Regions from separate parts of the Superficieibacter sp. genome, predicted to be linked through region 1. Evidence: predicted binding sites of a transcription regulator. Region 1 holds the regulator's gene; each other region holds the start of a gene.

Region 1 (7,251 bases):
AAATCCCATGATGCGGGCGTTGACGCCAGGCTACCGACGAAATGGTATGCATGGTGTTCAGATGCCCCAGAATGCGCTCCAGATGCCGCTCCATGGTGCTTAACGGCCCTTGCGGGGCGGCGTCCGGCGCTTCGAGAATATTGACATCCCCCGCGCTGCCCGGCCCGTCAGATTTCAGCCGCTGCTGGCAGCGTTGCAGCGCAATTTCACAGGATTGCAGATAACGCTGCGCCAGATCCGGCGTCAGCATATTGTGCTCGCGTGCCAGCGTGGTCATGGCGTTGATATGCTCGACAATAAACTGGCTGTGCGTGACCCACAGTTTCATATCTTCCAGATACCGGCTATTAAATCCCGGCTCCTGCATGGCCTGGTTCAGCGAGTTAAACAGCGCGTTATGCGCCTGGTTGACCCGCATCCGCTGGTACGCCAGGGTCGGAGCCTGCGGATCGTCGCTTAAAATCAGCCGCAGTGCCTCCTGGTCCGCCTCCAGCGCACTGTCTGCGTTCTTGCGCAGCAGGCCGCTTTGCCACTGCGGCCACAGCCAGACCATGCCGCCGAATGCAATCAGGCAGCCCAGCGCAGTGTCGATCATCCTCGGCAGAATAAACTGTTCGCCGTTAAGATTGATCAACTGGAGGGTGTACACCGCCGTGACTGTAAAACCGATCATCGCCCAGCCGTAATTTTTGCGCAGGATCAGATAGCTGATAAGGGTGATCGCCAACATGGCGCAGAGCGTAAAACCGTCCGGGACGTTAAAATGCAGCGTCGCCCCGGCGATGACCAGCCCCACCAGCGTGCCAAGCGTTCGATGCAGAATGCGCACCCGCGTGGCACCGTAGCCGTTTTGGGTGACGAACATGATGGTCATTAAGATCCAGTAGGGCTTCGGCAGGTGGAGAACGCTTCCCGCCAGGCTGGCGATACTGAGCATGACGCTAAGACGCGCCGAGGTGCGCAGGGCGGGGGACTTCAGCGATAAATAGCTTTTCAGCGCCGCCCACAGCGGCAGACGGCGCTGGCGGTCGGCCATTAAATCACGCGGATAAAGCGGACGCAGGGTGCGCAGCACGCGGGCGATACGGCTAAAGTGCCAGGCGCAGAACTGACCCACCGGGTTATCCGGGTTCTGACGGGCGATTTTCTCCAGCGCGCCGATCTGCTTGTCCATATTGAAGCGGCCAGAATAATGATGGTACAGAATATCGTCCGCCATCACCCGCAGACGGGCGGCAACGGTTTGCGCATTCCAGCGGATCACCGCTTCCGCATGGCTTTGTTCTACCAGCTTTTGTACCTCTTCCGGCTGGTGTAGGCTGACCGAAATATGTTCCTGCAAATCCAGTGCCATCTGGAACATCCAGCGCAGCCGCCTGTAGTTATGGTGTTTTTTCTCCGACAGCATGTACAGCTGTTGATAGCACTGGGTAATGAGATCGACCGTTTTTTGCTGGCGGGCAAGCAGCGGCGGAAGGGCTTTTTGCGGATCGACATGCTGGGTCAGCAGGCTGTATTTGGCTTCGCAATAGTCGGCAAGCTGGCGGTAAAGCAGGCTGAGCGACTCGCGCAGCGGCTGTTCGCGCCACAGCCAGAACCAGAACCAGTTAAATAAACCGTACCAGAGCGTACCCGTCGCGTAGAGCAGCATCGGCTGCCAGACCGGAACGGACCCCGCGAGGCTAAGCGTGAAAATGGCTGCAATTAATGAGGCCGGGAGCAGACGTGCATGCAGCGGACTGATTTCCGCGGTAACGCCGAGGATCAGCGCCAGCGCGGTAAGCACCAGCGGCAGCGGCGCGCCCTGCGCCAGCAAAAGCTGTACCGCCAGGCTACTGCCTGCGAACAGCGAGCCGCCGACAATCAGACGTTTGAAAAAGCGTTTGTGCGGGGTATCCAGACCGGCGATGTTGCAGCAGGCGGGCACCAGCGAGAAGAGCAGGCCATACTGAAGCCGATCGATTATCAGACCGACAGCCACGGGCAAACAGAGCACCAGGGTTTGTCGTAGTGCGTAATTCACTTCCGGGTGATAGATCAGCCTGCGCCACATAGAGAATAACGAAACCGGCGCATTCGCAGTGGAATGCGCCGGTGAACGAACTTAGCGGGTGCCGTAAACGACGATGGTTTTACCGTGTGCGGAGATCAGGCTCTGATCTTCCAGCATTTTCAGAATGCGGCCGACGGTTTCACGCGAGCAGCCAACGATCTGGCCGATTTCCTGACGGGTGATTTTGATCTGCATACCGTCCGGGTGAGTCATCGCGTCCGGCTGTTTGGCGAGGTTAAGCAGCGTCTGCGCGATGCGGCCGGTTACGTCAAGGAAGGCGAGATTGCCCACTTTCTCAGACGTGACCTGTAAGCGACGCGCCATTTGCGCTGAAAGACGCATCAGAATGTCCGGGTTAACCTGGATCAGCTGACGGAATTTCTTGTAGGAAATTTCTGCGACTTCACAGGCGGTTTTGGCCCGCACCCAGGCGCTACGCTCCTGACCTTCTTCAAACAGGCCCAGTTCACCGATGAAATCGCCCTGGTTGAGATAAGAAAGGATCATCTCTTTCCCTTCTTCATCTTTGATCAGCACTGCCACGGAGCCTTTAACGATGTAATACAACGTTTCCGCTTTTTCACCCTGGTGAATCAGCGTGCTCTTTGATGGGTACTTATGAATATGGCAATGAGACAAGAACCATTCTAGAGTCGGGTCTGTTTGCGGTTTGCCAAGCACCATGCGCGGTTATCCTCTGTTATAAACTATCTCCGGCGGCTAAATGACGTTGCCTCCGGGGTTGCAATCGTGTCCTTCCCTCTGGCGGGGAAGCTGACTGTCGGTATGTTCCGCAGCCGTGTATCTGATGACCCGTGCATACATGCACTAAGTCAATATATCACTGTAGCATCCCGTCTGTTTTAGCATAGCTTTTGCCGCCTGTCTCCTGGTGTCTCGCTTCAGCATGACGCAGGTCGCCTTCCGTTGCGAGAATTGTTATGTGCGCGTAATCTGGGAAGAAAATTGCCATACGGGAGTTGATGAATATGCAAGCGCGAGTGAAGTGGGTTGAAGGGTTAACGTTCCTGGGCGAGTCGGCTTCCGGCCACCAGATTTTAATGGACGGTAACTCCGGTGATAAAGCGCCCAGCCCGATGGAAATGGTGCTGATGGCGGCAGGCGGATGCAGTGCGATTGACGTGGTGTCGATCCTGCAAAAGGGGCGTCAGGAGGTTACCCACTGTGAGGTGAAACTGACCTCAGAGCGCCGTGAAGAGGCCCCGCGCCTGTTCACCCATATCAATTTGCACTTTATCGTCACCGGTCACGATTTGAAAGACAGCGCCGTGTCCCGCGCGGTAGACCTCTCGGCAGAGAAATACTGTTCGGTAGCGCTGATGCTGGAAAAAGCCGTGAATATTACCCATTCATACGAAGTGAACGTTGCCTGATCCGTCGCCGGGCCTCGCGCCCGGCTATTCGATTTTTTTGCCTTCCACCAGCCGCTGAACCAGCGGCAGCATGATCAGCTCCATCGCCAGCCCCATTTTCCCGCCCGGCACCACTAAAGTATTGATGTGAGATATAAATGAGCCTTGCAGCATCGCCAGCAGCCAGGGGAAATCGATGCCTTCGAGGTTGCGGAAGTGGATCACCACAAAGCTTTCATCCAGCGACGGGATGCCTTTGGCGGCAAACGGGTTGGAGGTGTCAACGGTCGGCACCCGCTGGAAGTTGATATGGGTGCGGGAGAACTGCGGGGTGATGAAGTTAATGTAGTCCTCCATTGAACGCACCACCGAGTCCATCACCGCCTCGCGCGAATGCCCACGCTCGCTGGTATCGCGGATCAGTTTCTGGATCCACTCGAGGTTAACAATAGGCACCACGCCCACCAGCAAATCAACATGGCGGGCGACGTCATGCTGCGGCGTCACCACGCCGCCATGCAGTCCTTCATAAAACAGCACGTCGGTCGGTTCCGGCAGCGGCTGCCACGGCGTGAAGGTGCCGGGCACCTGATTCCACGGCACTGCTTCATCATAGGTATGCAGGTATTTTCGCGCCTGCCCGGTGCCCGACCGTCCGTATTCAATAAAGGTTTGTTCCAGCAGGCCGAAATCGTTCGCCTCCGGGCCGAAATAACTAATGTGCCGACCAAGATCGCGCGCTTTACGGATCGCCATATCCATTTCCGGGCGGGTGTAGCGATGGAAACTGTCCCCTTCGACTTCCGCCGCGTGCAGGCTGAGCTGGGCAAAGATCTTGCGAAAGGCGAGGCTGGTGGTGGTGGTTCCTGCCCCGCTGGAGCCTGTGACCGCAATCACCGGATGTTTGGCAGACATAGCTACTCCCTGATTATCAGTTATTTAGCCGCGAAACTGCTTGCGAGGCATGATATTGACCGTCTCATGCAACTCTGACCAGACCAGCACGGCTTCGCCGGTTTGTAACTGGTGCTTTACGTCGGCGACTTTTTGCGCCAGTGAGCGCTCATGTTCACCATAATCGGTGCCTTCACGCAAGACAAAGCTTTCGATCAGGCTATCGAGGGTTACAGGGTCAAGATCCTGCCAGGGAATAATCATCTTCAGGCTCCGAGATAGGTTTTCAGCCAGTCGGGAATGCGTTTTTCCAGCCACATTTCCGGGCGGCGCAGCGTACCGCCGACAAAGCCAACGTGACCGCCGTGCTCGGTAAGCTGGTACTCAACCTGCGGCGGTAAGGTGGCGGGATCGGGAATAACGTGGTGATCCATAAAAGGATCGTCTTTAGCATGGATGATCAGCGTCGGTTTAGCGATCTGATTAAGTAACGGCATGGCGCTGCACTGACGATAGTAATCAATCGCGTCAGCAAAACCGTGGATGCGTGCGGTGATCAAGTCATCAAAATCGCGCAGGCGGCGCACGCGCTTCAACTGCGCCAGCTCAATCGGCAGGGTGCCGGGATAGGCTTTGAGTTTTCGCGACGCGTTGCCTTTCAGCAGGTTAAGCAAATAGCGCTGATAAACGCGGGAAAAGCCTTTTTCCATATGGTAGCTGCACGCTTCCAGCACAAACGGCGCGGAGACAATCACGGCGGCGTCGAGCGGCGCGTCCGCGCCTGCTTTCGCCAGCAGGCACGCCAGCATGTTACCGCCGAGTGAATAGCCCACGGCGGCGGTCGGCGCGGGGCCGAATTCGCGTTTCAGCCAGTGTAAAAACCAGCTACCGTCTTCCGTTTCGCCGGAGTGATAGATGCGGTTCAGGCGGTTTGGCTCGCCGCTACAGCCGCGAAAATGCATCACCACGCCCAGCCAGCCCTGCTCGCTGGCAGACTGGATCAGGCCGTGGACGTAAGGACTATGCAGGCTGCCTTCCAGCCCGTGAAAGACCACCAGCCGGGGTTTGTGCTGCGCCTGCGACGGATCTTCACTCCACGCCAGATCGACAAAATCACCGTCCGGCAGATCCAGACGCTGCCAGACCGGGGTGAACTGAAGCCTGCGGCGCAGCAGGCGTGGCAGCATGGTTTGCAGATGCGGATTTCGCGCGCCCGGCATCGGGTGGAAAACGCGTGTATCGCCCTGTGTGGCGAAATGTTCGTCAGATGAAATGTGGGCCATAGCACGGATTATGTTAAGAAAGTGGCGCGGTAATATACCGCTTTTCATCACTACGGTTTATGCATTTGACGGTAATCGCCGCTAGTCGGCAAGCAGATTACGCGAAAACAGATGAATATCGACGTCCGGTTTGCGTCGCCAGAGCCGCGCTTTGCGTGCCCCGGTCGCCACACTTTCGCCGGTCTCTTCCAGCATCCCGGAGGCTTCAATGCGGCGGATCAGGCTTTTACGCTGGATCGGCTGGCCGAGGATAATTTCCGTTGCCTCATGAAGCTGCGCCTGGGTGAAGGTATCAGGCAGGCAATAAACCGGCAGCAGGGAGTACATCGTCTTTTGCCGCAGGCGGTGCAGGCCCGTCTCAATAATCTTTTGATGGTCAAATGCCAGGGCGTAACCGTCCAGCTCGTCTACCGGCAGCCAGCGGGCATCGCTGACGCTCGCAATATGCGGCGCGCAATCCACCCAGGCGATGAGCGCAAACCAGGCGATGGTCAGGCTCCAGCCGCGCGGATCGCGATCCGGGCCGGAAAAGGTATCAAGCTGTTCCAGCCACGACGGGGAAACCCCGGTTTTTTCGGTGAGCTTACGCAGGGCGGTGTCGCGCGTGTGCTGGTCACGGGCGATATCGATAAACCCGCCCGGCAATCCCCAGCATCCCTGCTGCGGCTGACTGGCGCGCTCTACCATCAGGACGCAGAGTTTTCCCTCGTGCAGGGTAAACAGCACGCTGTCCACCGTCACCAGCGGCGAGGGAAAACGGGTGGCGTCGTAATTCTTCAGGTACTCAGCTTCGGTGATCATCTGCCGTCTCAGATCGTCGTGGAAAAGGGGCTTTCAGTTTAGCAGCCCATAGCGGTGCAGAATACGTGCTTTTTTTTTACACATTATCAACGTGTTAATGATAGGGTGCTTTTTGTTTAAAAAATAACTTGCATAATATGTGTCTTAGGGACATTATTAAATTGTCGCAGGGACATTAACTAACTGAGAGGGTGAAATGATGGAACATCGATTGCAGTTATTCATCGATAATCAGCAAATCGCATTCACGCACGGCGTATTTCCCGATGGCGCGGTCTGGCTGAAAGTGACCGGCGCGCTGCCACAAACGGCACAGCTGATGCGCATCCGCGCCGCCGCCATGCATGACATGAATGATTTCATGCTGCTGGCTCAGTTAGTCGATGCCGTGCGTCACACCACCGATGTGCTGGTCAGCCATCTGGAACTGCCGTGGCTGCCGTGGGCGCGTCAGGATCGCTACATGGTTGACGGAGACAGCTTCGCGCTGAAAGTTTTCGCCCGCCAGCTTAACGTTCTCGGCTTTAATAAAGTGAAAGTGCTCGACCCGCACAGCGATGCCGCCGGGGCAGCGATCGATAATTTGGTCGGGATCACCCAGGAGCGCTGCCTGCTGCAAAGCGCCACTCTGCGCCGCAGATTTGCCGCCAGAGAACTGATGCTGGTGGCCCCGGACGCCGGAGCGCTGAAGAAAATCGATGCGGTGGCTAAAGCCGTAGGCGTTTCAGAGTACGCCATTCTGAGCAAAAAACGCGATGTCGCCAGCGGCAATCTGACGGGATTCGCGCTGGTGGCGGGCGACGTTAAAGGCCGCGACGTGCTGATTGCCGACGACCTGTGCGATGCA
Region 2 (7,251 bases), on a different contig from region 1:
GTAAAATTGACGGCGTATTTCGGCTCGCCGATCACCGCGAACGCATAGCTTTCTTTAATGGTTTGCGCCTGGGCGGACAGGCTGAATATGGCGATGATTAAGAGAAATAGGCGTACTAGCATACCTGTGAAGCCATCCTTTACGTGAGCTGAACTCAATCCCTGAATAGTAATTGACGTCAAAGAAAACGAGAAATTTTTCGCGGGCTCGTCATGAACCCTGTTACGTAAACGTCGATAAGCGCCGACGTTCTGGCGCGTCATAATAGCGCATTCTGGCGGGGGTTAAGAGCAAAAAAAAACACTGCAAGGCAGTGTTTTTTTTCGTTTCCTGTTGTCAGCCAAGGGAAAACCGACAACAGAAACATTAAGAACGGCTCAGGACGCGACGCGCTTCGTTATAACGCTTCTTCCAGTAAGGCTCGTCCATACTGGAGATGGTGACGCCGCTGCTGGTAGAGGCATGGACGAACTGGTTATTGCCGATATAGATACCGACATGTCGCCCTGTCGAACCGGCACGGAACAGAACCAGGTCGCCGGTGCGTAAATGACCACGCGAAACGGATTTACCCATTTCCTGCTGCTCATAGGTTGAGCGCGGAAGTTCCATATTAAACTGCTCGCGGAAAGTACGCTGTACGAAACCGGAACAATCAATGCCTTTTTTAGTGCTGCCGCCCAGACGATAGCGCACGCCCTTCCAGCTGGCATACTGATCCATCAGGCGTGACCTAACGTCAAGATTACGCACCATGGATTCAAATTCATCCTGAGAGGCTTGCAGTGAAGAGGTATCTTCAGGCACTGCATGCGTCTCAGAATGCATGTTTCTTGCTGTATTAGTCGAACTACATGCTGAAAGCAAAACTGCAACTGCTAACGCGGGGATGGCCCGCCAGATGTATCTCAAAATCGGCTGAGATGTGACCATGTTGTTTATTTTCCCTTGTAGTCCTTAACGAAAAGATCGTTATAAAAATGCCAACCGTGACGAGCCTAATTACCTGCGCACACCGAGACAATTCTTTCTGTGCAAATTTGTGCTGGAACGCACAAAATTATTCACGATGAGAATAATTTATCTCTGAGAGGCAAAACGTAAACGAGAGTACCCTATCACCTCATGCATTGCGAGTGCTTTTAATCGATTTTTTATATGAAAAAGTGATACAGAAAGTTAAAAAGGTGAATTGATTAAAAAATGATCTATTTTAGATAAAAAAACACCAATTCATCGACTTACGTAGATCTCATCGCGACGAGAAGAGGATTAAGTGGTCTGAGCAGCGCACGAAAGGCTAAAAAAACCAGAAGCGATATCTATTAGCAAGTGTTAATTGTGGTTATTTATTTGTTGTATTTATGTTTCTTTTCTGCCGGGTAAATAGCGCGCCATAACACAAATCATTTTATCGCTGACAGGCGTTAGCAGGATCCACGGCAGACCGATGAGTACCGATGATAATGAACCAATAACAATATCGGTTAACCAGTGAGCGCCGATCATCACTCGCGGAAAAGCGAAAATAACAAATATCACCAGCGAGAGCAGGAATGTTTTCAGGCCAAAATAGCGCCACATAAAGGCGCTGAAAATCAGCAGCATCATACCGTGGTCGCCGGGGAAGCTGTCTTTCGACGCGTCTTTGGTCGAAATGTGCAGCACGTCGCTGACCCGCAGGATATCGGTAAAGAACAGTGTCGGGCTGGCGCGCTTGACCGGCATCAGCAACTGCGCAAGCTGATTGACAATAACGGCCGTCAGCAGCATGACCAGCCCGATAATCACAATCCGGCGGCGCTCTGACGGCCCGCTACGCAGCCAGAAGCGGAGCATCAGACAACCCATCGCCAGCAGGGAGCAGGCGTCAAAAGCACGATTATTGACGATAGCCAGAAACCAGACAAAGGCACGATGATCCGCCAGCGCATGGTTGAAAAAATGAAAAACGGCCGCGTCGAGCGCGAACCAGAAACCGTGGTTTTCCGGCAGATACCAGCACAGAAAGAGCGCAAATCCTGCCGCATTCAGCAGCAGGATTGAAGAGAGTCGGGTTTTCATTTTAAGGCCACGTGAGTTAATAACGAACGAAACCTTAGCGGTATCAGCTTAAACGTAGCTTCAACAGTGACGTTTGCAACGCGTTCCAGTCAGCGTCGGCATCGCTAATCAGTTCAATCCGGCTGTCCGGTGGGGCGACGTTCTGCGTTTCGATATGCAGATCCTGTCCCTGCCGGTTGATGCGCACCAGGCCTTCGGTTATCCGCATCACACCTTTTACCCGATCCACCGGCGCGAGCCTCGCCCATTCCAGCAGGCCAATAGTGTCAAACCGGGTATCCGCATCAAAAACCCAGCCGCAGGACTGGTAGCCCTGCCCGCTGTTAAGGCTGCGCCGCCAGCGCTGGTGCTCCGGTAAACTCAGTGCGGCAAGCCCCTTAGTCCGGGCGTGCGCGTGGCTGTGTCCGCCTGCGTCAGGCAGCTCAGCCTTATTCAGACGCGGTTTGTCCAGCAGAGTGGGGGAGATTTTGCCCTGCTCGCTGTGGATCAGTTCGCGTGTACCACCAAAATTTTGCCACCAGTTTTCCAGCGCTTTTTCGCTGGTTTCACTGGCCCGATCGCTTTTATTCGCCACGATGATATCGGCGGCGGCCAGCTGGTCACGGAAGTTCTCATTATTTAGCGCTTTTTCGTCCAGCAGCAGACGCGGATCGAGAACGCAGAGGGTGGCCTGTAATTCAATCCACGGTTCATAAACCGGCGCGGTGAGAAGGTCGAGGGTCTGCTTCGGATGGCCCAGCCCGGTAGGTTCAATCAGCAAACGGTCGGGTTTTCCCTGACGCAGCAGCGTGTTCAGCCCTACCTGCATCGGCAGGCCATTTACGCAACACATGCAGCCGCCGGGGATCTCTTTGAGCAGCGCACCGCTTTCGGCCAGCAGCGTGCCGTCGATGCCAACCTCACCAAATTCGTTGACCAGAACGGCCCATTTTTCATTCGCGGGTTTATGCGCCAGCAGATGCAGGATCGAGGTGGTTTTCCCGCTGCCGAGAAAACCGGTGATGAGATTGGTTTTGGTCACGTAAGCTCCGTACAATATAACAAATTTGTCACAGCTTACTCTACTCTGCGCGGCGAGATCTAATCGTTCAGCACGTCGATAATCGCCTGCCGCGCGCCGTTTTCTGCCAGACATTGCCAGGCGTGCTGAATCGCGGCGACAAATTCCGCGTTCTGCGGTAAATCAGCGGCGAAAATCTCCTTTAGCGTCAGCAGGGCGGCCACGCGCTGGTCTTCACTGCTATTGGTGACCAGCGGGTGAATTTTTTCTGCCAGCGGATCGCGAACATCAATGGTATTACCCGCTTCGTCTTTTCCGCTGACGTAGCGCATCCAGCCCGCAATGCCCAGTGCCAGCAGCGGCCAGCGGGTGCGACGCTGCAAATGTACGCGCACGCTGTCCAGCATCCGCTGCGGCAGTTTCTGGCTGCCGTCCATCGCAATTTGCCAGGTACGATGCTTCAGCGCAGGGTTGGCAAAACGGGCGATCAGACTGTCGGCGTAGGCATTAAGATCGACGCCGGTAATGCTGAGAGTGGGAGCCTGCTCGTCGGACATCAGACGACGCGCCGCCTGGCGAAACGGGGTGTCCTCCATACAGTCGCTGATATGCTGATGCCCTGCCAGATAACCCAGCCAGGCGAGAAAGGAGTGGCTGCCGTTGAGCATCCGTAGCTTCATCTGCTCCCACGGCATCACGTCGTCGACCAGCTGTACATCAGCGGCTTCCCACGCCGGGCGACCGGCAACAAAATTATCTTCCACCACCCATTGAATAAACGGCTCGCAGCTAATCGCACACGGGTCGAAGACGCCCGTTTCAGCCGCGATTTCAGCCAGTGCTTCGTCCGTGGCGGCGGGAACAATGCGATCCACCATGGTTGCCGGAAAAGTGACGTGCGCTTCAATCCATGCCGCCAGTTCAGCCGAGCGTTTTCGTGCCATCCCCAGCACCGCGTTTTTCACTACGTGGCCGTTATCAGGAATGTTATCGCAGGAGAGCACGGTAAAAGGCGCAAGTCCGCGCTCGCGGCGACGTGACAGCGCTTCCACCAGAATGCCCGGCGCAGAATGGGGTTCAGCCGGATTTTGCAGATCGTGAACGATACGCGGCTGGGTTTCATCAAGACGCCCGGTTGCCGGATCGATGCAGTAGCCTTTTTCGGTAATGGTTAAGGAAACAATCGCCACCTGCGGTTCACAAAATTTCTCAATAATCGCCGCCAGCGAATCCAGCTTCGCGTTCAGGCATTCATTGACCGCACCAATAATTATCGCCGTGTTACCCCGCGCGCCTTTTTCCAGCACGGTATAAAGATGATCCTGCTGACGTAGCTGGCTCATAAGCTGGTCGCCGCTGAACAGACTGATTTCACAGATCCCCCAGTCGCCGCCTCTGGCATTCAGCACCCGGTCGGTAAGCAGCGCCTGGTGCGCCCGGTGGAATGCGCCAAAGCCGAAATGGACAATGCGTGAACGAAGCTGCTGACGATCGTACTGCGGTTGTTGCACCTTGTCGGGAAGCGGAGTTGAGGCGATAGTTTCCATTATGCGTACACTCTATTAACTAAGAATTAACAAGCGACAGTGTAAAGTTATATGACAGCAAAATGAATTGGTGTGCCTTAAATATGCGGGGAATGTGAGCTGGATCAATCAATGACCGGGAGCAAATTGACGTTCCGCAGGAAGCATGTATGGTAGTCATCATTAAATGGTTTTAATTGGTATAACAACTTGAGAGGGTGAGGCGATGGAGCAAACCTGGCGTTGGTATGGACCAAACGATCCGGTATCTCTGGACGATGTGCGTCAGGCTGGCGCAACTGGCGTAGTGACCGCACTGCATCATATTCCGAATGGCCAGGTCTGGCCGGTGGAGGAGATCAAACAGCGTCAGGCGCTGCTGGCGGAAAAAAGCTTAACCTGGTCGGTCGTCGAAAGCATTCCGGTGCATGAAGAGATCAAAACCCACTCCGGCGACTGCGCGACCTGGATCGCAAATTATCAACAAAGCATCCGCAATCTTGCCGCCTGTGGGATTGATACCGTGTGCTACAACTTTATGCCGATCCTCGACTGGACGCGTACCGATCTCGAATATACGTTGCCGGATGGTTCAAAAGCGCTGCGTTTCGATCAAATCGCCTTTGCCGCGTTTGAATTGCATATCCTGAAGCGCGACGGTGCCCGTGCCGATTACAGCGAGCAGGAGCAACAGCAGGCGCAGGCGTATTTTAACGCCATGAGTTCCGCTGATATCGAAAAGCTGACGCGTAATATTATCGCCGGGCTGCCGGGGGCGGAAGAAGGTTATACCCTGGATCAGTTCCGCGCGCGCCTGGCGGAGTACGATCGAATTGATAAAGCGCAGCTGCGTGAAAATATGGCGCATTTCCTGCGGGCGATTGTTCCCGTGGCGGAAGAGGTGGGGGTCCGCCTGGCCGTTCACCCGGACGATCCGCCGCGTCCGATCCTCGGCCTGCCGCGCATCGTTTCTACCATCGATGATATGCAGTGGCTGAAAGAGACCGTCGACAGCATTAACAACGGCTTTACGATGTGTACCGGCTCCTACGGGGTGCGCGCCGATAACGATCTGGTTCGCATGGTCGAGACCTTCGGCGATCGCATTCATTTCACCCATCTGCGGGCCACCTGCCGGGAAGAGAACCCGAAAACCTTCCACGAAGCCGCGCATTTGCAGGGCGATGTGGACATGGTGGCGGTGGTGAAGGCCGTGCTGACCGAAGAACTGCGGCGTAAGAAAGCGGGCGATCTGCGTCCGATCCCGTTCCGCCCGGATCACGGACATCAGATGCTCGATGACTTGCGTAAGAAAACCAATCCGGGTTATTCCGCAATCGGTCGTCTGAAAGGTATGGCGGAAGTGCGCGGCGTTGAGCTGGCACTGAAACAAACGCTGTTTCCTGAACTGCTGTAAGCCATAAAAAAAGCGATAGCGGCGGCTGCCGTTATCGCTTTTCACATCCGTTAAAATTGCGCCAGATTAATCAGCGCGGCCCATAAAACGGCGCTCTTCAATATGAATACGGATCTTCTCACCGATGGTCAGATATTCCGGCACCTGAACAACCAGGCCGGTCGCCATTTTTGCCGGTTTAGTCCGCGAGCTGGCGGAAGCGCCTTTGATGCCCGGTGCCGTTTCGATAATTTCCATGTCCACCGTCTGCGGCAGTTCCAGCGCTAACAGCTGGCCGTCCCAGGTCAGCACCTGCATATCCGGCATACCGCCTTCCGGGATAAACAGCAGCTCTTCTTCGATCTGATCTTTGGTGAAGGTATACGGGGTGTAGTCTTCTTTATCCATGAAGACATACTCGTTACCGTCAACGTAAGAGAAGTCAACGAAACGGCGGGTCAGGGTCACGGTATCAAGAATATCGTCGCCCTTAAAACGTTCTTCTACCTTCAGGCCGGTGCGAACGTCGGAAAAACGCATTTTGTACAGCGTTGCTGCGCCACGGGCGCTGGGTGACTGAATATCAATGTCTTTGACAATCAACAGTTTGTTGTTGTAATTCAGCACCATACCTTTTTTAATTTCATTCGCTCTTGGCATTGCAATAATCCTGTTTACGGAGGTGTATAAAATATCGCGTCAAGGTACTCGTGACGGGGCTTTCAGGCAAGTGGAATTGACGTGTTTTGCTATCACTGCGCCAAAGGTGATACTGTGTGATGTGTTGCCTGCCCATCAAAGAGAAAACCTATGCAGTGTCGAGCGGACTGCGGTGCCTGTTGTACTGCGCCTTCTGTTTCCAGTCCGATCCCCGGTATGCCGGACGGCAAACCGGCAAATACGCCCTGCGTTCAACTGGATGCGCAGCTACGCTGTAAAATCTTTGCTTCACCGCTACGTCCAAAAGTCTGCGCCGGGCTACAGCCTTCCGCTGAAATGTGTGGACGCACGCGCGACGAGGCGATGACCTATCTGATTGACCTCGAAATCCTGACCGCGCCCTAAACGTCTTTAATCCGCATCAGGCAGGCAAACCCGGCCACGCACATGACCAGCGCGATCCAGAAAACCGCATGGTAGCTCCACAGCTCCGCCACAATTCCCGCCAGCGATCCGGCGATAATCCAGCCCACACGGGTGGTATTGCTGTACAGCGTGGTGGCTGAACCCGCCTGACCAGGCATCAAATCCTGAAAATAGAGCAT
Region 3 (7,251 bases), on a different contig from region 1:
CCCCCACAGATCCAGATCCCAGCCAGCGGTTAAACCCACGTTACCGTTGGTGTACCACGGCCCGGTGGTGCCAGCAGCCGGATCGGTAAAGGCGAACGGCCCCATCAGCCCTTCAGCCGACATTTTTTGCCGCTCGATGTCGGTAGAGAAATTAAGCGCCGGACCGCTGGCGGCTTCCGCCATTCTGGCCTGCGCCTCGGCAAGCGCGATCCGCTGTTGCGCGACGTTTAAATCCGGTGAGCTGCTTAACGCACGCGCAATCAGCGCGTTGAGCTGCGGGTCCTGATATTGCAGCCACCATTGACTTTCCGGCCAGCCGTTTTGCAGCGCGGCGGGGAGCGAAGTATTAACGGACGAGGCAGGTGTGGTTGCTGTCATGGATGAGGTAACGTCGTGCGAGGGCGCGCAGGCCGTCAGAGCGAAAACCAGCGGCAGTCCGGCCAGAATAAAGAGACGGTTCATAGCGTTTTTTTACATGAAAAAAGAGGCGGGAAGATTACGTGGCAGAGGAAATTTTTTTTTAGTAACGCGTGGCAATGCATAACCAGAAATAGAATGAAACACCTGGAAAATTATTCACCAAACAAATAATTAGCACGTTAATTTGTTTACATTTTTTTAACGAGGGGAGGAAAATTATTCATAGCGTTCCTATACTTGATGCGAATACAACAAAGAAGGACTGCGCGATGAAAATTTTACTATGGGCTGTTTTGATTATCTTTCTGATCGGATTATTGGTGGTGACAGGCGTATTTAAGATGATTTTCTGATGATTATCGCCCCCGTAATCGGGGGCGATAACCGTTTTATGACCAGTGCTCAATAACCCGCGCGATAGACGCCGAATCCTGAAACGTGCGGATGGCGGTGAACAACGCCAGCGCCTCATCATATTCTTTACGCAAATACCCCAGCCACTGTTTGATGCGCGCCACGTGATACAGGCCTGTATCATCCTGCTTTTCCAGACGTGAATACTTACGCAGTAGCTCAACCACTTCTGGCCACGGCATTCGCGGCTCGTTGTATTTCACCACCCGGCTCAGATTCGGGATATTCAGCGCGCCGCGACCAATCATCAGCGCGTCACAGCCCGTGGTTTGCAGACACGCCTGCGCGCTTTGCCAGTCCCAGATTTCACCGTTGGCAATCACCGGAATAGAAAGCCGCTGGCGAATTGCGGCAATCGCCTGCCAGTTGATACGTTCCGCTTTATAGCCGTCTTCTTTCGTGCGCCCGTGAACCACCAGTTCCGTTGCGCCCGCCTGCTGCACGGCATCGGCAATTTCAAACTGACGATCGTCGCTGTCCCAGCCGAGGCGGACTTTAACCGTCACCGGTAAATGCGCAGGCACCGCTTCACGCATCGCCTTTGCACCCTGATAGATAAGTTCGGGATCTTTAAGCAGCGTCGCCCCGCCACCGCTGCCGTTAACCGCTTTCGACGGACAGCCACAGTTGAGGTCAACGCCGTACGAGCCGAGCGCCACCGCGCGGGCTGCATTTTCCGCCAGCCATTGCGGGTACTGCCCCAGCAACTGAATCCGCACCAGCGTACCGGCAGATGTCCGGCTCTGGTGATGAAGTTCCGGGCAAAGTTTATAAAACGATTTTACCGGCAGGAGCTGATCCACCACCCGCAGAAATTCGGTGATGCACAGATCGTAATCGTTAACCTCAGTCAGCAGCTCGCGCACCAGCGAGTCGAGCACGCCTTCCATCGGTGCCAGAAGTACACGCATATCTTTACCCGTAAAAAAAGAGGCGCTATGTTAGCGCCTCTGCGCCAGGGTTTAAAGCGCCAGCCCGTTGCCGTAACGGAATCGACTAAGCTGATAAGGACATTTGCCCAATGTTCCAGCCATCTATGTCAGCTATGCTTCGAATTCATGATGTGATCGGTAGCACACTTTTGGCTTTAATTGTATGATGAATGCGTTTCGGCAAGGACTGATACCATGAGTAAAACATTAACGATTATCTGGCAATACCTGCGCGCATTTGTCCTCATTTACGCCTGTTTGTACGCGGGCATTTATATCGCGTCTCTTCTGCCGATCGTCATTCCCGGCAGCATTATCGGGATGCTGATCCTCTTCGTCCTGCTGGCGCTGCAAATTTTGCCCGCGCAATGGGTTAACCCTGGCTGCTATGTTCTGATCCGCTATATGGCGCTGCTGTTTGTGCCGATTGGCGTCGGGGTGATGCAATATTTTGATGTACTGCGGGCGCAGTTTGGCCCGGTGGTGGTCTCCTGCGCGATCAGTACGCTGGTTGTTTTTCTGGTAGTGAGCTGGAGTTCCCATCTGGTACACGGTGAACGTAAAATCGTCGGACAGAAGGAAAATAAAAAATGATGGCGAATATGTGGTGGTCATTACCGCTGACGCTGGTGGTCTTTTTCGCAGCACGTAAACTTGCCGCCCGGTTTAAAATGCCGTTGCTTAACCCGCTGCTGGTGGCGATGGTGGTGATTATCCCGTTTTTGCTGCTGACCGGTATCTCCTACGACCGCTATTTTCAGGGCAGTAAAATCCTTAACGATCTTCTCCAGCCTGCCGTGGTTGCGCTGGCCTTTCCGCTTTATGAGCAGCTGCACCAGATCCGCGCCCGCTGGAAATCCATCATTACGATCTGCTTTGTGGGCAGCGTGGTGGCGATGATCACCGGCACCAGCGTGGCGCTGTTGATGGGAGCCACGCCAGAAATTGCGGCCTCGGTGCTGCCAAAATCAGTCACCACGCCGATTGCGATGGCAGTGGGTGGCAGCATTGGCGGTATTCCGGCCATCAGCGCCGTCTGCGTGATTTTCGTCGGCATCCTCGGCGCGGTGTTTGGGCATACGCTGCTTAATATTATGGGCATTCGGACCAAAGCGGCGCGCGGCCTGGCGATGGGCACCGCTTCGCACGCGCTGGGTACGGCGCGCTGCGCGGAGCTGGACTATCAGGAAGGCGCGTTCAGCTCCCTGGCGCTGGTCATTTGCGGCATTATTACTTCGCTTCTTGCCCCGTTTTTGTTTCCGCTGATCCTGGCAGTAATTGGCTAAAATTTGCGATGCGTCGCGCAATTTTCAGTTTCATTGCATGAGTTGCATAAATAATGAGATCTGGATCACGTTACAAATTCCATGACGCCTCGTAAACTACGATCCCATTACATTGTTATGAGGCAACTCCATGCATCACCGTTTTCAATCTGCTTTTGCGCAGCTTCCGGCTAAGGTGCAGTCCGCGCTGGCTCCGCTGCTGGATGAGGAGCATTTTCCTGCGATGCTCAGCGCCGGGCAGGTTTCGTCACTGTTAAGCGCAACGGGCATGGACGAAGACGCGCTGGCTTTCGCGCTCCTGCCGCTCGCCGCCGCCTGCGCGCGTGCCGGTTTATCCCATTTCAACGTCGGTGCGATTGCGCGCGGGATCAGCGGCAACTGGTACTTCGGTGCCAATATGGAGTTCCACGGCGCGACGATGCAGCAAACCGTCCATGCCGAGCAGAGCGCGATTACTCACGCCTGGCTGCGCGGTGAAAAATCCCTGAAGGCGATTACCGTTAACTACACGCCGTGCGGTCATTGCCGCCAGTTTATGAACGAGCTGAACAGCGGGCTGGATATTTATATTCATTTGCCGGGACGTGCGGCGCATACGCTGGGCCATTATTTGCCGGATGCCTTCGGCCCCAAAGATCTGGAAATTAAAACGCTGCTGATGGACGAGCAGGATCGGGGCTACGCGCTGCAGGGCGATGCGCTGGCGCAGGCTGCCATTCGTGCCGCCAGCCGCAGTCATGCCCCGTACAGCAACGCCTTTTCCGGCGTCGCGCTGGAGTGCCGCGACGGCACCATTTTTAGCGGCAGCTACGCGGAGAACGCCGCCTTCAACCCTTCCCTGCCACCGCTTCAGGGCGCGCTGAATTTGCTGAGCCTGAACGGTTATGATTACCCGGATATCCAGCGGGCAATCCTGGCTGAGCACGCTGATGCTTCGCTCATCCAGTGGGATGCTACTTCAGCCACGCTCAGGGCGCTGGGCTGCCAGCATATTGAACGTATTCAGCTTAGCTAATCCCTTAATGCGGGCTTTGCGGCCCGCATTGGTGAAAATCCCTTCAGTTGAACGTCCGTTTCTTGCGCTTACCCGACGGGTAAAGTAGCCTGAATAAAATTTTAGCCATCGCCAGGTCAGGTCCATGTTAAAGCGTTTGTTATACAGTTTGTTAGTCCTGATCGGCTTACTGCTGTTAACGGTGCTCGGCCTTGACCGCTGGATGAGCTGGAAAACCTCTCCCTATATTTACGATGAGTTGCAGGATCTGCCCTGGCGTCAGGTCGGTGTCGTTCTTGGTACGGCGAAGTATTATCGCACCGGCGTGATTAATCAGTATTATCGCTATCGCATTCAGGGCGCGTTAAACGCCTATAACAGCGGCAAGGTAAACTATCTGCTGCTTAGCGGCGACAATGCTCTGCAAAGCTACAATGAACCGATGACCATGCGTAAGGATCTGATTGCCGCTGGCGTCGATCCGGCGGATATCGTGCTGGACTACGCCGGTTTCCGCACTCTGGACTCCATCGTCCGCACCCGAAAAGTATTCGATACCAACGATTTTATTATCATTACCCAGCGTTTCCACTGCGAGCGCGCGCTGTTTATCGCCCTGCATATGGGCATCCAGGCGCAATGTTATGCGGTGCCGTCGCCAAAAGATATGTGGAGCGTTCGCGTGCGTGAATTCGGTGCCCGCTTCGGCGCGCTGGCCGATCTCTATATCTTCAAACGCGAACCGCGCTTTCTGGGACCGCTTATCCCCATCCCCACTCGCCATGAAATCCCGGAAGACACCCAGGGCTACCCGGCCGTCACGCCAGAACAACTGCTGGAAATGCAGGCCAAAAGCAGCAAATAGTCTTTGTGTGATATAGGTTACATAGAAGATAAAAAATGGCCGACGTCAGGGAAACCGTGGAAAGGTTGCGCAGGCAGAATAAAAAAAGCGTAATCCGCGAAGAAAGTTCGCCGTATCGATGTTCTCGGATTGCAGCAGGCAGCCTATGCGGATTTAGTATCGGTCTCACGTAAAACCCTGTCTGAAATTGAAAATGATAAAGGGAATTACTCCGTTGAGATCGTAAATAAAGCCTTTAAGCCGTTTGGCCTGGTTGTCGGCCTGGTGCCCGCCTCTAAGACATTATTAGCGTCGTTACTGGAATGAGAAAAATAAAAAGCCCGGCAGTTTTGCTGCCGGGCTGATCCACCAGAAAATTACTTCTTACGCGCGTATTTCAGAGAATCCAGCGCGACGGCAAAGATAATAATGCCGCCCTTGATGATGTACTGCCAGTAAGGGTTAACACCGATGTAGGTCAAACCGTAGTTAATAACGGTAAAGATGATCACACCGGTGACCACACCCAGCACGGTACCCACGCCGCCACTGAATGACACGCCGCCCACCACGCAGGCCGCGATTGCATCCAGTTCGTACATAAAGCCGAGGTTATTGGTTGCCGAACCGATACGTCCGGCTTCCAGCATCCCGCCGAAGGCATAGAACACGCCGGAGAGCGCATAAATCATCAGCAGGTTCAGCGCAACGTTTACCCCTGAGACTTTTGCCGCTTCCGGGTTGCCGCCGATGGCGAAAATGTTTTTACCAAAGCGCGTTTTGTTCCACAGGACCCAGACAAAAGCGACGGCAATCAGCGCATAGAACGTGATGTAGGAGAGACGGAAACTGCCCAGCGCGACAAATCCCTGGGTGAACGTTGAGAAGCCGCTGTCGAAACCGGAAATCGGTGAAGCGCCGACGAAATCGTAATACAGGGAGTTAATACCGTAAACGATGATCATCGTACCCAGAGTGGTAATAAACGGCGTCACGTTTAAGTACGCGATGATAATACCGTTAATCAGACCAATAACGGCACCGATGGCGCAGACAATCAGGATCACCACGAAAATCGGCATGGTCGCCATTTCCGGGAAAACCTTGTTAGCGTTTTCCATCGACTGTAACAGGGTGGCGGCCACCACCGCCGCCAGACCAACCTGACGTCCGGCAGAAAGGTCAGTCCCCTGGGTAACGATGAGTCCGGCGACACCCAGAGCAATAATAATACGCACCGATGACTGGGTAAGAATGTTACTCAGGTTCAGCAGGCTTAAGAACGTGGGGTCCTGGAAAATAATAATAGCCAGTAAGACTAAAAGAACGACGTAAATACCGCCCTCTTTCAGATAAGTGAGAAAACTCTTTTTATTTAGCGCACTCATGAGAAGCCCCTGATCTTAAAGGTGCAAAGACGCAAGACGGAGAATTTCGTTTTGCGTTGTGGTTTTGGTGTCAACAATTCCAGAAACGAGACCATTGCTCATTACCAGGATACGGTCAGTGATCCCCAGCAGTTCGGGCATTTCTGAAGAGATAATAATGATCCCTTTGCCTTTTTTAGCCAGTTCAGCGATCAACTGATAGATTTCGAATTTCGCGCCGACGTCGATACCGCGCGTCGGTTCATCAAGCATCAGGATTTCCGGCTGGGTTAACAGCCAGCGCCCAATAACCACCTTCTGCTGATTGCCGCCGGAAAGCGAACCAATCTGCGTGCGGTGCCCCGGCGTTTTTACCCGCATGGAATCGATAACCCACTGGGTATCGCTTTTCATCCGCGAGTTATCCAACAGCCCGACTTTATTCTTGTAATTTTGAATATTCGAAATGAGCGAGTTAAAACCGATATCCAGATAGGCATAAATACCCGTAGAACGACGCTCTTCCGTGACCAGCGCAAAGCCATTGTTAATCGCTTCGTTGGCGCTGTGATTATTTATTTTTTTGCCGTGCAGCGTAATGGTGCCCGCTGATTTTTCACGGATACCAAATAATGTTTCAACGATATCGGTACGTTTGGCGCCCACCAGCCCGGCAATACCGAGGATCTCGCCTTTATGCAGATCAAAAGAGATATCGCGGATGGAGGGCTGACGAAGAGAGGTCAGATTACGCACTTCGAGGATCACTTCTCCCGGCTTGTTCTCACGGTGCGGGAAGCGCTGGTTCAGCGAACGGCCTACCATCATGGCGATGATTTTATCCATATCCAGCCCTTCCAGTGGCTGGGTAGCAATCCACTGTCCGTCACGCAGAATAGTGATTTCATCGCAAAGCTGGAATATTTCTTCCATTTTATGCGAGATATAAACAATACCGCATCCGCGCTCTTTCAGCTTACGGATAATCGTGAAG
Region 4 (7,251 bases), on a different contig from region 1:
GCTCCCCTTCACGTATCCCCTTCTGCCAGCCAGCTTCATGCAGTTGTTCAGCAATGGTCATTAGTTCCTCCTTGTGTTGCGGTAAGCGTTCGGCGATCTGGCGGAAAAACACACTGAAATCAGGCGCATTGCCACATCGCAGCAGGTAATTAAACAGCGTTTCGCGCTGGATAGCGGTAGTGTATCCCAACGCCAGAAGCGAGGCCAGTTGCTCAAGAAGGCTCATTAAATCACGCTGGCGGATGTGTTTTTGTATCAGTTCCAGCAAGGCTACGCGCCGGTGCTGCATAATGTTGTCATCCGGCGTGACGGTGATATCTACCAGCGCAAAAGGCTGAGTATAAATCTGGCGTGCCAGGGTCGGATCGGCAAAGTCATCCAGCCAGCACATCGCGTGTGGATAAGGGCTGACGCTGCCGTGATAAAACAGCATCGGTATCACCAGCGGCAGTTTTTTATAGCCTTTGTCCAGATGACGCTGCATGGCATCCAGCGCGTAGCGGATCAGCCTGAAGGCCATTAACTCCTCCTCCGAGCTTTGATGCTCAATCAGCACATAGATATACCCCTTCCCGGCGCGGGTATTGACGGACCAAAGCACGTCGCTATGGTACGCGCGCATATCCTTTTTGATAAAACTCCCCGGCTCCAGCCGCAGCGTGTTCAGGTCGCAAAGCTGGCGCAGCGCGGGCGGCAGATGAATCTCCATAAAATCCCGCGCCGTGTCGGGATGGCAAAGAAATTGTTTGAACAGCGCATCATGCGGTGTAGAAGTGGTTGCGTGTGTCATGGCGTTCCGTCACCGGGTCATCAGGTGCGATGACTGTATCCCTGGTCGGGGATCAACGGCATTCGGGATTTTGCAGAGTTGCGTAGCGGATTCAGAGAAGAATGCGCCTGTATGTAACGGGTTCATTTTGGTGGAATACAGTACGCAGAATGCGTAATCAAGCGCGATCTATCCCGTGTTGGCTGGTAATTTATGTGTGCATTACCCGGCTGAGTCATTAAAATACATCGCGTTGCCGTTTTAGCCAGGAGCCTGTTTATGACCGTTAAAGTTATCGTCACCGATATGGACGGAACTTTCCTTAGTGATGCGAAAGAGTATGACCGCGAACGTTTTTTAGCCCAGTTTGCCCAGTTGCAGCAGCGCGGGATTGAGTTTGTTGTCGCCAGCGGCAACCAGTATTACCAGTTAATTTCTTTTTTCCCGGAAGTTCGTGACGCCATTTCCTACGTGGCTGAAAACGGTGCGCTGGTTTATGAGCATGGAAAAGAGCTGTTTCACGGTGAGTTAACCCAGCATGAATCGCAGATTGTGATTGGCGAGCTGCTTAAAGATCCGACGCTGAATTTTGTTGCCTGCGGTCTGGAAAGCGCATACGTCAGCGATAACGCGCCGGAAGCATTTATTGAGCTGATGTCTAAGCATTATTACCGCCTTAAACGCATCAAAGACTACGGCGAAATTAACGATAAGCTGTTTAAATTTTCTCTGAACCTGCCGGACGAGCAAATTCCGCTGCTTATTGATGCCCTGCACGTTTCACTCGACGGGGTAATGAAGCCGGTCGCCAGCGGCTTTGGTTTTATTGATTTAATTATTCCCGGTCTGCATAAAGCTAACGGTATTACCCGTTTACTTAAACGCTGGAATTTATCCCCGCAGGATTGCGTCACCATTGGCGACAGCGGTAACGATGCCGAAATGCTGAAAATGGCGCATTACTCTTTTGCCATGGGTAACGCGGGTGAAAATATTAAAGCCATAGCTCGCTATACAACCGACGATAATAACCATCACGGTGCGCTGAATGTGATTCAGGCAGTGCTGGATAACACCCCGCCGTTTAATGAATACCAATAAAAAAATAGCCACTGACGTGGCTATTTCTGGCATTGATTATTCGACGCCTTTACTGCGCAGGTAATCTTCGTAGTTACCGCTGAAGTCCACCACGCGCTCCGGGGTGATTTCCAGTACGCGAGTCGCCAGCGAACTGACGAATTCACGGTCGTGGGAGACGAAAATCAGCGTGCCTTCGTACATTTCGAGTGCCATGTTCAGCGATTCAATGGATTCCATATCAAGGTGGTTGGTCGGTTCATCCATCACCAGAATATTGGGCTTTTGCATCATCAGCTTGCCGAACAGCATCCGGCCTTTCTCGCCGCCGGAAAGCACTTTCGCCGGTTTTTTGATGTCGTCCTGGCTGAACAGCAGACGGCCGAGGAAGCTGCGCACCACCTGCTCATCGTCGCCTTCCTGCTTCCACTGGCTCATCCATTCGAACACCGTCAGATCGTTTTCGAACTCATATTCATGATCCTGGGCGTAGTAACCGATGCGCGCGTTTTCCGACCATTTCACCGTGCCGCTGTCAGCCTCATGCTCGCCCACCAGCGTTTTCAGGAAGGTGGATTTACCGACGCCGTTGATCCCCAGCACCGCCAGTTTCTCGCCCACTTCCAGCAGCAGATTGACATCTTTGAACAGCGGACCGCTCTCAAAGCCTTTCGCCACTTTCTGCACTTCCAGCGCGTTGCGGAACAGTTTTTTGTCCTGCTCAAAGCGGATGAACGGGTTCTGACGGCTGGAGGCTTTCACTTCGTCCAGCTTGATTTTATCGATCTGACGCGCACGGGAAGTCGCCTGACGAGATTTAGAGGCGTTGGCGCTAAAACGGCTGACGAAGGATTGCAGGTCGGCAATCTGGGCTTTTTTCTTGGCGTTATCGGCCAGCAGACGTTCGCGCGCCTGGGTCGCCGCGGTCATATATTCGTCGTAATTGCCCGCATACACGCGCAGTTCGCCGTAGTCCAGATCCGCCATGTGGGTGCAGACCATATTAAGGAAGTGACGGTCGTGCGAAATGATAATCATGGTGCTGTCGCGCTCGTTGAGCACCTGCTCAAGCCAGCGGATAGTGTCGATGTCAAGGTTGTTGGTCGGTTCATCAAGCAGCAGGATGTCCGGGTTGGAGAACAGTGCCTGTGCCAGCAGCACACGCAGCTTCCAGCCGGGAGCGACTTCGCTCATTGGGCCATAATGTTGTTCAACCGGAATGCCGACGCCGAGCAGCAATTCTCCGGCGCGGGATTCGGCGGAGTAACCGTCCATCTCGCCGTACAGCACTTCAAGATCGGCCACTTTGTAGCCGTCTTCTTCGCTCATTTCAGCGAGGCTATAAATGCGGTCGCGCTCCTGCTTCACTTCCCAAAGCTCGGTGTGCCCCATGATCACGGTGTCGAGCACCGTGAATTCTTCAAAGGCAAACTGATCCTGACGCAGCTTACCGATGCGCTCATTTGGATCGAGAGAAACGTTGCCCAATGTCGGCTCTAAATCACCGCCGAGGATCTTCATAAAGGTGGATTTACCGCTACCGTTCGCGCCAATCAGGCCGTAACGGTTGCCGCCGCCGAACTTGACGGAAATATTTTCAAATAGCGGCTTACTGCCGAACTGCATGGTGACGTTACTGGAAACTAACACGCGTAATTCCTGAAAAAGATGTGACAAACCGCTAATTATGCCACTTTCGCACCTGTTTATCACGGATTGAAATTCCCCCGCGCCAGGTGAGGGCTTTTACAGCGCAACGGGAGAGCGAATTATGCCAGGATTCTGAATTAAAATCAGTCGCCTGCATTTGCGGCTAGAATGTATGCAAGGGAAAAAAGTGTGATTTTGCACACATCTGTTTCCCAGCAAACCGGAATGCACATATAATGCGCTCCCAATGATAGTCAGACTTTTAAACCAACAGCCTGTGGCACTGGTATCTTGCATAACATGAAAATGAAACTTACGGTTCTCTTTGCGGCGGCGCTGGCTGTCGTGGGCTTTTGCAAAACAGCTTCAGCCGTCACTTATCCACTGCCGACCGATGGCAGCCGTTTAATCGGCGAAAATCAGGTCGTTATGATCCCTGACGATAACAAACAGCCGCTGGAATACTTTGCGGCGCAGTATCAGATGGGGCTTTCCAATATGCTGGAAGCGAACCCTGGCGTAGATACCTATCTGCCGAAGGGCGGCACCGTGCTGAATATCCCTCAGCAGCTGATCCTACCGGACACCGTGCATGAAGGCATCGTGATCAACAGCGCTGAAATGCGTCTTTATTACTATCCGAAAGGCACCAACACCGTCATCGTGTTGCCTATCGGTATCGGTCAGTTAGGTAAAGACACGCCTATTGCCTGGACGACCAAAGTTGAGCGCAAAAAAGCGGGTCCGACCTGGACGCCGACCGCTAAAATGCACGCCGAATACGCCGCTGCGGGTCAGCCGCTGCCCGCCGTCGTGCCCGCCGGACCCGATAACCCGATGGGCCTGTATGCGCTTTATATTGGCCGCCTGTACGCGATCCACGGCACTAACGCCAACTTCGGCGTTGGCCTGCGCGTGAGCCACGGCTGTGTGCGTCTGCGTAACGACGACATCAAGTTCCTGTTCCAGAACGTGCCGGTCGGTACGCGCGTACAGTTTATCGATGAGCCGGTGAAATCCACCACCGAGCCGGACGGCAGCCGCTATGTCGAAGTGCATAACCCGCTGTCCACCACCGAAGCGCAGTTTAACGGTGATGAAATCGTGCCGGTAACGCTGACTAACGCGGTGAGAAAAGTCACCGATCAGGCCGATGTCGATCAGAACGTGCTGGATCAGGCGATTCAGAATCGCTCCGGGATGCCGGTTCGCCTGAACTAAAAGTTTTGCCGGGCGGCGCAAGGCTGCCCGGCATCATTGCTAGCCGTTATTGACGATGACAATTCCGCTGTGATCGTAACGATAATGACAGTGGGCATATTCCAGCGGCGTACCATCCTCCAGATAAATCACCTGCTCCACCTCCATCACCGGATCGGTTTGCTCGCAGTTCAGATACTGCATATCCAGCGCGTCAGGCTTTAAGGCCCGCACCACCCGGTACGACCCCATGATTTTTAGCCCCAGCGTTTGCTGGATATAGCGAAAGACCGAGCTTTCAAGATGGGATTTATTCAGCCCTGGCACCAGGCTCACCGGCATAATGGTGGCATCAAGCGACATCGGCTCGCCGTTGAGCAGGCGCAGGCGGATAAAATCGTAGACTGGCGCATCGGCATTAATCAGCAGCGACGTCTGTTCTTTTTCGCTGGGGAAACGCAGTTCGAAGCGCACCACCAGGCTGCTGACGGTGCCTTTGTCCTGCCAGGTCTGGGTCGCACCGAAGTAGTCGCTGCCCACCAGGTCCCACTGGGAGAGCTGGTAGAAATTTTTGCGGATAAACGTCCCCTGCCCCTGCCGGGTGTAAACCAGCCCTTCAACAATTAACTGCCGCATTGCCTGCTGGATGGTCATCCGGCTGGTGCTGAACTCTGCCGCCAGCGCAAACTGGTCGGGCAACGGCTCGCTCGCGGGATACTGCTTGCTGATAATTCGCTGCCTGATTTCCCGCGCGATCTGGATGTACTTCGCTGCCATTGCCCTTCCTTTTATCAGTCGATCCCGCTGTTTTTCATTGCCACTCTCTCCGCCACTTTGAGAAACGGCAGGTAGAAGAATACACCAAAGACGATGATGATCAATTGCACTACCACGGCGCGCCAGTCCCCCGCTGTCGCCAGCCAGGCGCTGAGCACCGGCGGCGTGGTCCACGGGATCATCACCACGCAGCGCGACATTAGCCCAAGCGTAGTACAAATCCAGGCGAACAAAATGCCGATGGCGGGCAGCAGGACGAAGGGGATCATCAGCGGAATGTTAAACACAATCGGCAGACCAAAAATCACCGGCTCGTTGATATTAAACAGGCCGGGGGAAATCGCCAGCCGCGCCACCTGCTTCGAGGCTTTCTGCCGCGAGAAAATAAAAATCGCAATCAGCAATGAGAAAGTACTGCCAGTGCCGCCGATCATGCCAAACGTCGGCACGAAAATGTTGTTGATGATATGCGGGATCGGCTGGCCGTTGGCGAACGCCAGCATATTTTCATTGGTGTTAATCAGCAGGAACGGTTCGAGGATCACGCTATTGACCACTGCCTGATGAATACCGAGGGTAAACAGGAAGTTGCCAAAGCTGTAAATAAACAGGGTGCCCGGCAGACTGGTATTAATCAGGCGCAGCGGCTGCTGAATAAGGGTAGTAATCAGATGGATCAGATCGGTATGCAGAAAATTCGCCAGCAGCGCGGCAAAAATCGCAAACAGCGACAGCGTGAGGATCGTCGGGATCAGCGACGAGAACGACTGGCTGACCGCCGGAGGCACGTTTTCGCCCAGCGAAATATGTAGCCGCTTGATGCCCGCGATGCGAATAAAAATCTCGGTGGAGAGCAGGCCGATAATCACCCCGGCAAAAATACCGGTCGTGCCGATATTAGCGAAGGTGAGCACCTGAGTAATATTGACGGTGGCTTTATCACCTACCGGCACCAGCTCAACCTGCATGGGCATCATAATAATAAAGCTACAGATGGCGATGATCACCGCCGAAACCGGATTATCGATATGCTTATTGCGCGCCAGCGACCAGGCGATCATCGGAGCAATTAACAGGGCGGCAATATTCAACGTCCCGTTAATAATCGCATCGCCCCAGAGTTTAAATCTCGTCAGCGTCTCCCCGTCCATCACCCACGGAAACACCACGTTGTTGACCAGCACCGCCAGCCCGGCGAGGATAAAAATCGGCATAATGGCGGCAAAGGCATCGCGCAGGGAGCGCAAATGGACCTGCCCGGCGATGCGGGCGGAAATATCGACAAAACGATCGGTTAACGACTGCATATTTGCATCAGACATAGCAGAACCCTTTCTTTGATAGCCTGAAGAATTCAGGTTGTCGGATTCGGCAACCTGAAATCAGTACATACCCGGTTCGGCAGCGGACTTACATCTTCTCACCGTTGCTGTGGATCACCTGTTTTAGCCATGCGTAGCTTTTTTTCGGCACCCGCTTCAGGTCTTTCAGATCGTGATTTTCCCGGTTGACGTACACCACGCCATAGCGCTTGCGCATATCGCCCTGTGAGCTGAGGATGTCGATCAGCCCCCAGCCGAGATAGCCGATAACCTGCGCGCCGTCTTCAAAAATGGCGGCTTTCATGGCTTCGATATGCTGGCGGTGATAATCAATCCGGTAATCATCCGCAACCGGATTAACCCCGTCCCAGGACTCAATCACCCCGATACCGTTTTCAATCGGGAACACCGGCATCCGCCAGTCGTTGTAGTAGCGGGTGATGATGGTACGAA

The links. Region 1 encodes CRP, which controls carbon source genes, mostly activating them, when cyclic AMP is high. Its sites were predicted from a motif close to ATGTGANNNNNNTCACAT; they were not measured.
Region 2: the regulator CRP is predicted to act here: its motif matches at 4,704-4,721, upstream of uxuA (mannonate dehydratase).
Region 3: the regulator CRP is predicted to act here: its motif matches at 3,106-3,123, upstream of cdd (cytidine deaminase).
Region 4: the regulator CRP is predicted to act here: its motif matches at 3,687-3,704, upstream of ldtB (L,D-transpeptidase).

What each region holds. Positions count from the first base shown of each region.
Region 1 is NZ_DAMAPU010000017.1:64,114-71,364, reverse strand. It holds gene RT197_RS19820 (YccS/YhfK family putative transporter) at 1-2,053, opposite strand, end outside; gene crp (cAMP-activated global transcriptional regulator CRP) at 2,105-2,737, opposite strand; gene RT197_RS19810 (OsmC family protein) at 3,043-3,447, shown strand; gene RT197_RS19805 (phosphoribulokinase) at 3,472-4,341, opposite strand; gene RT197_RS19800 (YheU family protein) at 4,366-4,584, opposite strand; gene RT197_RS19795 (hydrolase) at 4,587-5,651, opposite strand; gene RT197_RS19790 (NrtR DNA-binding winged helix domain-containing protein) at 5,685-6,404, opposite strand; gene prs (ribose-phosphate diphosphokinase) at 6,604-7,251, shown strand, end outside.
Region 2 is NZ_DAMAPU010000005.1:158,596-165,846, reverse strand. It holds gene RT197_RS11985 (extracellular solute-binding protein) at 1-122, opposite strand, end outside; gene mepS (bifunctional murein DD-endopeptidase/murein LD-carboxypeptidase) at 367-933, opposite strand; gene RT197_RS11975 (phosphatase PAP2 family protein) at 1,363-2,064, opposite strand; gene RT197_RS11970 (GTP-binding protein) at 2,108-3,085, opposite strand; gene RT197_RS11965 (fructuronate reductase) at 3,145-4,611, opposite strand; gene uxuA (mannonate dehydratase) at 4,817-6,007, shown strand; gene yeiP (elongation factor P-like protein YeiP) at 6,074-6,646, opposite strand; gene RT197_RS11950 (YkgJ family cysteine cluster protein) at 6,797-7,051, shown strand; gene setB (sugar efflux transporter SetB) at 7,048-7,251, opposite strand, start outside.
Region 3 is NZ_DAMAPU010000005.1:134,276-141,526, forward strand. It holds gene mdtQ (multidrug resistance outer membrane protein MdtQ) at 1-462, opposite strand, end outside; gene yohP (small membrane protein YohP) at 690-773, shown strand; gene dusC (tRNA dihydrouridine(16) synthase DusC) at 810-1,745, opposite strand; gene RT197_RS11845 (CidA/LrgA family protein) at 1,962-2,360, shown strand; gene RT197_RS11850 (CidB/LrgB family autolysis modulator) at 2,357-3,052, shown strand; gene cdd (cytidine deaminase) at 3,183-4,067, shown strand; gene sanA (outer membrane permeability protein SanA) at 4,192-4,911, shown strand; gene RT197_RS11865 (hypothetical protein) at 5,041-5,217, shown strand; gene mglC (galactose/methyl galactoside ABC transporter permease MglC) at 5,268-6,278, opposite strand; gene mglA (galactose/methyl galactoside ABC transporter ATP-binding protein MglA) at 6,294-7,251, opposite strand, start outside.
Region 4 is NZ_DAMAPU010000003.1:1,375-8,625, reverse strand. It holds gene RT197_RS06840 (Rpn family recombination-promoting nuclease/putative transposase) at 1-790, opposite strand, end outside; gene RT197_RS06835 (Cof-type HAD-IIB family hydrolase) at 1,049-1,870, shown strand; gene RT197_RS06830 (ABC-F family ATPase) at 1,907-3,499, opposite strand; gene ldtB (L,D-transpeptidase) at 3,800-4,720, shown strand; gene RT197_RS06820 (GntR family transcriptional regulator) at 4,760-5,476, opposite strand; gene RT197_RS06815 (PTS transporter subunit EIIC) at 5,491-6,798, opposite strand; gene RT197_RS06810 (glycoside hydrolase family 1 protein) at 6,887-7,251, opposite strand, start outside.